2 regions of the Saccharothrix sp. DSM 118769 genome follow, and region 2 is predicted to be linked to the other one. Evidence: riboswitches for the same ligand, from Rfam matches in the RefSeq annotation. Region 2 holds a riboswitch; the other holds the start of a gene.
What was found. A riboswitch is a leader RNA that binds a small molecule or an ion and turns the genes downstream of it on or off. The one in region 2 is predicted to bind S-adenosylmethionine.
Positions count from the first base shown of each region.

Region 1: it holds a riboswitch for S-adenosylmethionine, as region 2 does, so the genes downstream of both, ACRAKJ_RS34470 (aminotransferase class V-fold PLP-dependent enzyme) here and thrC (threonine synthase) in region 2, are expected to answer to the same signal.

Region 1 is NZ_CP193627.1:8,182,707-8,187,220, reverse strand. It holds gene ACRAKJ_RS34485 (M28 family peptidase) at 1-907, opposite strand, end outside; gene ACRAKJ_RS34480 (hypothetical protein) at 885-1,028, shown strand; gene ACRAKJ_RS34475 (potassium/proton antiporter) at 1,093-2,565, shown strand; SAM riboswitch class IV at 2,633-2,746, shown strand; gene ACRAKJ_RS34470 (aminotransferase class V-fold PLP-dependent enzyme) at 2,788-4,161, shown strand; gene lspA (signal peptidase II) at 4,185-4,514, shown strand, end outside.
Region 2 is NZ_CP193627.1:1,374,048-1,378,561, forward strand. It holds gene ACRAKJ_RS06540 (DNA internalization-related competence protein ComEC/Rec2) at 1-767, shown strand, start outside; gene thrC (threonine synthase) at 748-2,010, opposite strand; SAM riboswitch class I at 2,022-2,136, opposite strand; gene holA (DNA polymerase III subunit delta) at 2,235-3,218, shown strand; gene rpsT (30S ribosomal protein S20) at 3,354-3,614, opposite strand; gene ACRAKJ_RS06560 (glycoside hydrolase family 3 N-terminal domain-containing protein) at 3,746-4,514, opposite strand, start outside.

The DNA.
Region 1 (4,514 bases), 2.9 Mb from region 2:
CGTCCGCGTTGCGGTCCAGCGCGGTCGCGTTCACGTTCGACGAGGTGTCGCACGAGCGGTGGTAGCAGCGGTCGAACGCCGTGCCCGCCGTGCCGCCCCACTTCTGCGCCTGCGCCGAGGTCTTGACCCCCTCCGCGCCGGTGAACGTGCCGCCGACCGGGATGCCCGCGCGGGCGAACGCCGCGTGGTCGGACCGGCCGCCCACGCTGGTCAGCTCGGTGGGCACGCCGATGGACCCGAAGTACCCCTGGAGCACCTGCTGGAGGGCGAGCGAGCCGGACGGCTGCCCGGACGCGCTGTAGACGAAGTAGCCGGGGTTCGGGGAGCCGGTCATGTCGAAGTTCAGGTAGCTCCTGATCCTCGACCGGTCCGTTGTGGACAGCGAGTTCACGTAGTAGGTCGAGCCGACCAGGCCCAGCTCCTCGGCACCCCACCAGGCGAAGCGCAAGCGCTTGCCCGGCTGGAAACCGCTGGACCGCACGGCCAGCGCCACTTCGAGGATGCTCGCCGATCCGGTGCCGTTGTCGTTGATGCCCGGCCCGGCGGAGACGCTGTCGAGGTGCCCGCCGACCATGACGACGTTGTTCGCGTCGCCCGCCGGCCAGTCGGCGATCAGGTTGTAGCCGATGGCGCCGTTGCTGGTGAACGACTGCACCCGGGTGGTGTAGCCGGCGGCGTCCAACTTGGACTTCACCCAGTTGACCGACGCGAGGTAGCCGGGCCTGCCGTGCGCCCGGTTGCCGCCGTTCGACGTGGCGATCGACTGCAGCTGGGCGAGGTCGGCCTGGACGGCGCTGACCGGGATGTTCGGCCCGGCCAGGACGGCGGCGGGCGCGGCGGTGGCCGCACCCGAACCGAGGAGCGCGCTGGTCAGGAGCAGCGCGGTGGAGATCGTTCGCAACTTCACGGTGTTCTCCCGCAGGGAAGTGGAGGTGACCGGGGCGGCGGACCCGCACATCAACATGCACGCCCGCGCATCGGTCGCGCTAGGGGCGTTCGGATGGTGGTCGCCGCTGCTGCCGGATTAGTCCATTTCCGCGTGAGCGGGAAGAATGGCCCCGACGGGCGGCGGCGGGAGGTCGGGTGGGTGGTGTGACGGGCTTCCTCGGCCTCGCCGCCGCGGTGCTGCTCCTCTCGGTCATCGCGGTGCGGGTGTCGATCCGGCTCGGCCTGCCCTCGCTCCTGCTCTACCTCGGCATCGGGGTGCTGCTGGGCGAGGCGGTGCTCGGCATCCAGTTCGAGGACGCCGACCTGACCCGTTCCCTCGGCACGGCCGCGCTCGTGCTCATCCTCACCGAGGGCGGCCTGACCACGCGGTGGAGCGCGGTGAAACCGGCGATGGGGCTGGGCATCGCACTGTCCACAGTGTCCGTCGGCGTCAGCATCGCGGTCACCGGCTTCGCGCTGCACTTCCTGCTGGACATGGACTGGCGCACGGCCCTGCTGTGGGGCGCGGTGCTGTCGTCCACCGACGCGGCGGCCGTGTTCAGCGTGCTGCGCGGGGTGGGCGTGGGCAAGCGGCTCATCGGCGCGCTGGAGCTGGAGTCCGGCATCAACGACGCGCCGGTCTACATCGCCGTCGTGCTGCTCGCCTCGCCCGACCCGGTGACGTGGACCGCGCCCGCCCTGATGGTGTACGAGCTGGTCGCGGGCGCCCTGATCGGCATCGCGCTCGGCTGGCTCGGCGGGGTGGGGCTGCGCCGCGCCGCCCTGCCCTCCACCGGCCTGTACCCGCTGGCCACGGTCGCCGTGTGCCTGCTCGCCTACACCGCCGGCGACCTCGCGCACGCCTCCGGCTTCCTCGCCGTCTACATCGCCGCGCTGGTCCTCGGCAACGCCCGCCTGCCGCACCGCGCGGACACCCTGTCGTTCGCCGAGGGCCTCGGCTGGATCGCCCAGATCGGCCTGTTCGTGCTGCTCGGCCTGTACGCCTCGCCCGGTCGGGTGCTCGACGCCCTGGTGCCCGCCCTGGTCGCGGGCGCGGTGCTGGTGCTGCTGGCCAGACCCCTGTCGGTGCTGTGCGCGGCGCTGCCGTTCCGGGTGCCGTGGCGCGAACAGGTGTTCATCTCGTGGTCCGGGCTGCGCGGCGCGGTGCCCATCGTGTTCGCGCTGATCCCGCTGATCCAGGGCGTCGACGGCGCCCAGCGGCTGGTCGACGCGGTGTTCGTGCTGGTCGTGGTGCTGACCCTGGTGCAGGGCACCACCCTGCCGTGGCTCGCGAAGTGGCTCGGCCTGGTCAAGTCCGGCGAGGCGCACGAGGTGCAGGTCGACTCCTCGGCGCTGGACGAGCTGGGCGCGGAGCTGCTCCAGGTGCGCATCCAGCGCGGCTCCAAGCTGCACGGCGTCTACCTGTCCGAGCTGCGGCTGCCGCCGGGCTCGTCGGTGAGCCTCGTGGTGCGGGCGGAGAACAGCTTCACGCCCCAGCCGACCACCCGGCTCCAGGAGCACGACCAGCTGCTGGTCGTGTGCACGGAGGTCGCGCGCACCGCCACGGAGCAGCGGATCAGGGCGGTCGACCGGGCCGGCCGGTTCGCGCGCTGGAAGGGCGACGCGGGGCTGCCGTAGCCGCGACCTCCCACGATGTGGGCGCGTCTCGACGGCGGCGCGGTGTTCCGGTTACCTTCGGGGTGAAGGTCATGAGTGCCAGCGACAAGCTCGGGCTAGCTGGCCGGCAACCCTCCTACCGCGGTGGGGTGCCCCCGATGAGGACCTGGCCGGCGCGCAGGGCGTCCGGCAAGCGCGGACTCCCTTCCCACGGGTGGAGTCCCGGACTCCCCGGAGGGTGTCATGACCGTCGCAGTCCCCAGGCCCACCACCGCCGTCACCACTGCCACCACGACCACTGCCAGCACGACCGCTGCCACTACCACCGCCGCCCTGCCCCGCGTCGTCGGCTCCGCGCTGCGCGTGCCGCTGGTCACCGGTGAGCGCGTCGAGTACGCCAACCTCGACCACGCGGCCAGCGCGCCGTGCCTGGAGCAGGTCCGCGACGCCGTCGACGAGCTGCTGCCCTGGTACGCGAGCGTGCACCGGGGCGCCGGCTTCGCCTCGCAGGTCTCCACCCGCGTCTACGAGCAGGCCCGCGCGTCGGTCCGCCGCTTCCTCGGCGCCCGGTCCACCGACGCCGTCGTGTTCACCCGCAACGCCACCGACGCGCTGAACCTGCTGGCCCGCAGCGTGCCGAAGCACACCGCCGTGCTGCTGTTCGACACCGAGCACCACGCCGCCCTGCTGCCGTGGCGCGGCCCGAACGTGCGCCGCCTGCGCACCCCGTCCTCGCCCGCCGCGGCCGTGCTGGAGCTGGACCGCGCGCTGCGCGAGGCCCCCGTCGGACCGCGCCTGGTCGTGGTGACCGGCGCGTCCAACGTGACCGGCGAGCTGTGGCCGGTCGCCGAGCTGGCCCGGGTCGCCCGCCGGCACGGGGCGCGCGTCGCCCTGGACGCCGCCCAGCTCGCCCCGCACCGCCCGGTCGACGTGCGCGCCCTCGACGTGGACTACACCGTGCTGTCCGGGCACAAGCTGTACGCGCCGTTCGGCTCCGGCGCGCTGGTCGGCCGCTCCGACTGGCTCCAGGCCGCCGAGCCGTACCTGGTCGGCGGGGGTGCCACGGCCCGCGTCACCGACCACGGCGACCGGCTGGGCGTGGCCTGGTCGGCGGTGCCCGAGCGGCACGAGGCCGGCACGCCCAACGTGGTCGGCGTGCACGCCCTCGCCGTGGCCTGCGACGTCCTCGGGCGGCACTGGGAGCGGGTCGCCGAGCACGAGCGCGTCCTGCTGGCCCGCCTGCGCGAGGGGTTGGCGACCGTGCCCGGCGTGCACGAGCTGGCCCTGTTCGGCGGCGGGCAGGACCGGGTCGGCGTGGTGAGCTTCACCGTCGGCGGCCAGGACGCCGGCTACCTGGCCGCGGCGCTGTCCGCCGAGCACGGCATCGGCGTGCGCGACGGCGCGTTCTGCGCCCACGTCGCCGTGCACCGGCTCACCGGGGGCGGGCGGGCCCTGCGCGCGTCCCTCGGCCTGGGCAGCTCGGAGGAGCACGTCGACCGGTTCGTGGCCGCGCTGCGCCGTCTCGTCACCGAGGGTTCGCGGTGGGCCTACGAGCAGCGCGACGGCCGCTGGGCGCCGTGCGACGACCAGCGCGCGCTCCCGCCGTTCCTGCGCTGAGCAGCGTGTTGGACAATGGCCGGGTGAGCACCGATCCCAGCGCCGAGCCGGCCGACGACGCCGACCAGCCCGAGCCGCCGCTGCCGAAGCGACGCGTCGCGCTGCTGGCGGTCATCGCGCCGATCGTGTTGGCGCTCGACGTCGTCGTCAAGGTGATCGCGGTCGAGGAGCTGGAGGGGCGGGAGCCGGTCGAGCTGTTCGGCGGCCTGCTGTACCTGCCGCTGATCCGCAACACCGGTGCCGCGTTCGGCATGGCCGAGGGCTGGACGGTGATCCTCGCGCTGATCGCGTTCGGCGTCGTCGGGTTCATCCTGTGGATCGCCCGCCGGCTGCGGTCGGTCGGCTGGGCCATC
Region 2 (4,514 bases):
ACGTGCTCAAGGTGCCGCACCACGGGTCGCGGTACACGTCGCCGGCGTTCCTGGAGGCAGTGCGGCCCCGGGTGGCGTTGGTGAGTGTCGGGGCGGGCAACCGCTACGGCCACCCGAGCGGGGTGCTGGTCGACGCCCTGACCCGGCAGGGCGCGCTGGTGCTGCGCACCGACCGGGACGGCGACACCGCCGTCCTCACCGGCCCGGACGGGCCGCGGGTCGCCCGCCGGGGCGGCCCCGACCACGAAGCAGGAGGGGATCACCATGGGCGGGAACGACAGGAACGACGTGTGGGTCAGGCTGCGCACGGGGTGGCGGCGGTCCGGTGGCGACCGGGCCGTGGGGTGGGCGCTGTGGCAGCGCGGCTACACCGCCCACCCGTGGCCGCGCGACGAGCTGCGGCCCTCGTTCGCCTATTACGTGTGCGAGGAGCTGCCCGCCGGTGGGCGGGGGATCGTCGCGCGCGCCACCGTCACCGGCGTGGTGCGGACCGCCGAGGTCGACTCCGCGGACTCGGCGTACCGGCTGGTCGCCGACGCGTTGTTCGACGACGACCTCGCCATGGCCCCGGAGGAGTGGTACGCCGAGCGCTACAACCGGCAGAAGGCGGCGCGGCCGTGGCCGCAGCTGCTGACCGCGTGGCGCGTGGTCACCGAGCAGGTCGGGCCGCAGGAGCTGCCCGAGCTGACCGCGTTCCCGCGCACCGGGTGGTTGCGGTCGGGGAGGGTCGCGCTGTGAGCGCCCCGGTCAGGATTCGAGGGCCTTGAGCACGGCCTCCGCCGACGGCGGGACGTTGGCCTTCGGGCCGACCCGGTCGCCGAGCGCGTCGAGGGTCTTGAGGCCGTCGCCGGTGATGAGCAGCACGGTCTCGCCGTCGGGGTCGAGCCGGCCCGTTTCGATGAGCTTCTTCGCGGTCGCCACGGTCACACCGCCCGCGGTCTCGGCGAAGATGCCCTCGGTGCGGGCCAGCAGCCGGATGCCCTCGATGACCTCCTCGTCGGTGACGTCCTCGATGGCGCCGTTGGTGCGGCGCACCGCGTCGAGCACGTACGGGCCGTCGGCCGGTGCACCGATCGCCAGCGAGCGGGCGATGGTGTCCGGGCGGACGGGGGTGACCACGTCGCGGCCGGCCTTGAAGGCCGCGGCGACGGGGGAGCAGCCGGTGGCCTGCGCGCCGAACACCCGGTACGGGGTCTGCTCGACCAGGTCGAGTTCGCCCAGTTCGCGGAACGCCTTGTCGACCTTGGTGAGCTGGGAGCCGGAGGCGATGGGGACCACGATCTGGTCGGGCAGCCGCCAGCCGAGCTGCTCGGCGACCTCGTAGCCGAGCGTCTTGGAGCCCTCGGCGTAGTAGGGGCGGACGTTGACGTTGACGAACGCCCAGTCCTCGTGCTCGGCGGCCAGTTCCTGGGCGAGCCGGTTCACGTCGTCGTAGTTGCCGTCGACGGTGATCAGGTTGCCGCCGTAGACGGCGGTCATGAGGATCTTCGCCCGCTCCAGGGAGGAGGGCACCAGGACCACCGACTCCCAGCCCGCGCGGGCCGCGGCGGCGGCGACGGCGTTGGCGAGGTTGCCGGTGGACGGGCAGGCGAGGACCTTGAAGCCGAGTTCGCGGGCGGCGGCGAGGGCGACGCCGACGACGCGGTCCTTGAACGAGTGGGTCGGGTTGCCGGTGTCGTCCTTCACCCAGACCTTGCGGACGCCCAGGGCCTTGGCGAGGCGGTCGGCCTCGACGAGGCGGGTGCCGCCGGGGTCGGTGTTGGGGTGCGACTCGACGGTGGAGGGCACGGGGAGCAGGCCGCGGTAGCGCCAGATCGACCGGGGGCCGGCCTCGATGTCCTCGCGGCGGACCCGGCCGAAGTCGTAGGCCACTTCCAGCGGCCCGAAACACTCGAGACAGGCGTATTCCGGGGCGAGCGGCGTCTGGTGCCCGCACTCGCGGCAGGACAGGGCGCGAGCCGGACCGAGGTCGAAGGAGGTGGTGGCCGAGGGCACACTGACAGCAGTCATCGCGAGGTATCTCCTCATCTTTCCCGCGTCGCGGGTCGGAATTGGCACCGTGATCGCACAGCAGGTGCTGTGCGACGGGTTGCCGGGGCTTCTTCGGGCCGATCCCTCTGCCCCTCTGGATGAGCGGTATTCAGTTGTCGGCACTCAACGTACGACAGGATCCCGCTCCTCAGCCAGTTGCGTCCACCATCCGGACGCGGGACGGGCGTGGGAGGATCGCGCCCGTGAGTGCGCCCGCTGAGACGCCCGACGCCGTGCACCTGGTCGTCGGCGAGGAGGAGTTGCTGGTCGAGCGCGCTGTGCGCGGCGCGTTGGAGGTCGCGCGCAAAGCCGACCCGCAGGCCGACCTGACCAGGGTGCGGGTGACTGATCTCACCCCTCCTGAGCTGGCCGAACTGGTGAGCCCGTCGCTGTTCGCGGAGGGCCGGGTGGTCGCGCTGGAGGCCGCGCAGGAGGCCGGCAAGGAGATCGCCGACGCCGTGCTCGCCTACGCCAAGGCGCCCGCGGACGGGGTGACGCTCGTGGTGGTGCACAGCGGTGGCGGGCGCAGCAAGGTGGCCAAGGAGCTGCCGGCGGCGCTGCGGAAGGCCGGGGCGCGGGTGATCGAGTGCCCGAAGATGACCAAGGCGTCCGACCGCGAGGCTTTCGTGCGCAACGAGATCCGTTCCGCGGGCGGCGGCAAGGCCGATCCGGAGGCGGTGGCGGCGCTGATCGAGGCCGTCGGGTCGGACCTGCGCGAGCTGGCGGCGGCGGCGGCGCAGCTGGTGGCGGACACCGACGGCAAGGTCGACGCGGAGGCGGTCCGCCGCTACCACCGGGGGCGGGCCGAGGTGACCGGGTTCGCGGTGGCGGAGAAGGCCGTCATGGGTGACCGGGCGGGCGCGCTGGAGGCCCTGCGCTGGGCGATCCAGCTCGGCGTGCCGCACGTGCTGGTGGCCGACGCGCTGGCCGACGCGGTGCGCACGGTCGCGCGGGTGTCCGCGGTGGGGCGGGGCGACCCGTTCAAGCTGGCGGGCGAGCTCGGCATGCCGCCGTGGAAGGTGAAGAAGGCGCAGGGGCAGTCGCGTGGCTGGGAGGAGCGCGGGCTGGCCGAGGCGATGTCGGTCGTGGCGGACCTCAACGCGGACGTGAAGGGCTTCGCGGCCGATTCGGGCTACGCGCTGGAGCGGGCGGTGCTGAAGATCGTCGCGGTGCACGGGCGGCGCTGACCCACGCGAGGGGTGTCGACCTGCGCGAGGGGGGCTGACCTGTGCAGGCGGCGCCGGCCCGGGCGAGCGGTCGGCCCGGGAAAGCCGGAGCGCCGCCCACCCCGGGGGGTGGGCGGCGCTCCGGTGAAGTCCAGATCAGATCTGGTTGGCGCGCTTGGCCAGCGCCGACTTCTTGTTGGCGGCCTGGTTGGCGTGGATGACGCCCTTGGTGACGGCCTTGTCGAGCTTGCGGGAAGCCTCCCGCGCCAGCTCGGTGGCCTTCGCCTTGTCGCCCGCCTCAGCGGCCTCACGGAACTTGCGGATCGCGGTCTTGAGCGACGACTTGACGGCCTTGTTGCGCAGGCGCGCCTTCTCGTTGGTCTTGATCCGCTTCAGCTGGGACTTGATGTTCGCCACGCGAAAGCCACCTTATTCCTCGGTCTCGGAGTCGCACCGCGCTCGTTCATCGGCTCCGACCCCGGAACGGGGGCGGGTTTCCTCCACAGCGGAATGCCGCGCGGTACGACGGAGAAGGATATCAAGGCTGCTCACCGGACCGTGAACCCGGCCCTCCCGTCGCCCACCAGCACCTCGTAGGCGCCCCGGGCGACCTCGGGCTTGCCGTCGCCGTGCACGTCGCCCGCGGTCACCGCCAGGTGCTTGGTGGGGAAGCTCACCTCGACGGTGCGCTGCTCGTGGGCCTTGAGCGTGACGCGGGTGAAGCCGACCAGCCGCTGGTAGGGCGTGAGCACCTGGCTCACCGGCTGGTGCACGTACACCGGGACGACGACCGTGCCGTCGCGGTCGCCGGTGTTGGCCACCGCGACCGACAGCCTGACCTGGTCGTCGCGGCGGACCTCGGTCGACTTGAGGACCGGCGTGGAGGTGGTGAACGTGGTGTAGGACAGGCCGTGGCCGAAGGCGAACTGCGGGTCGTAGCTGGAGCTGGGGCCCGCGTTGGCGCCGCGCGGCTGGTCGTAGGAGAACGGCTGGTCGCCGACGGTCTTGGGCCACGACACCGCGAGCCTGCCGCTGGGGTTGACCGCGCCGAAGAGCACGTCGGCGATGGCGCTGCCGCCCTCCGAGCCCGGTAGCCAGCCCGCGACCAGGGCGGGGGCGTCGGCGACCGCGCCGAGCACCTGCGGCCGGCCGGTGAGCAGCACCGCGACGACCGGTTTGCCGGTCGCGCGCACGGCCGTGACCAGCGCCTGCTGCTCGGCGGTCAGCTCGGGCGACTCGGTGTCGGCGTCGCCCTCGGCGCCGGGGTCCTCGCCGAGCACGACGACCACGGCGTCGGCGTCGGCGGCCTGGGCGACC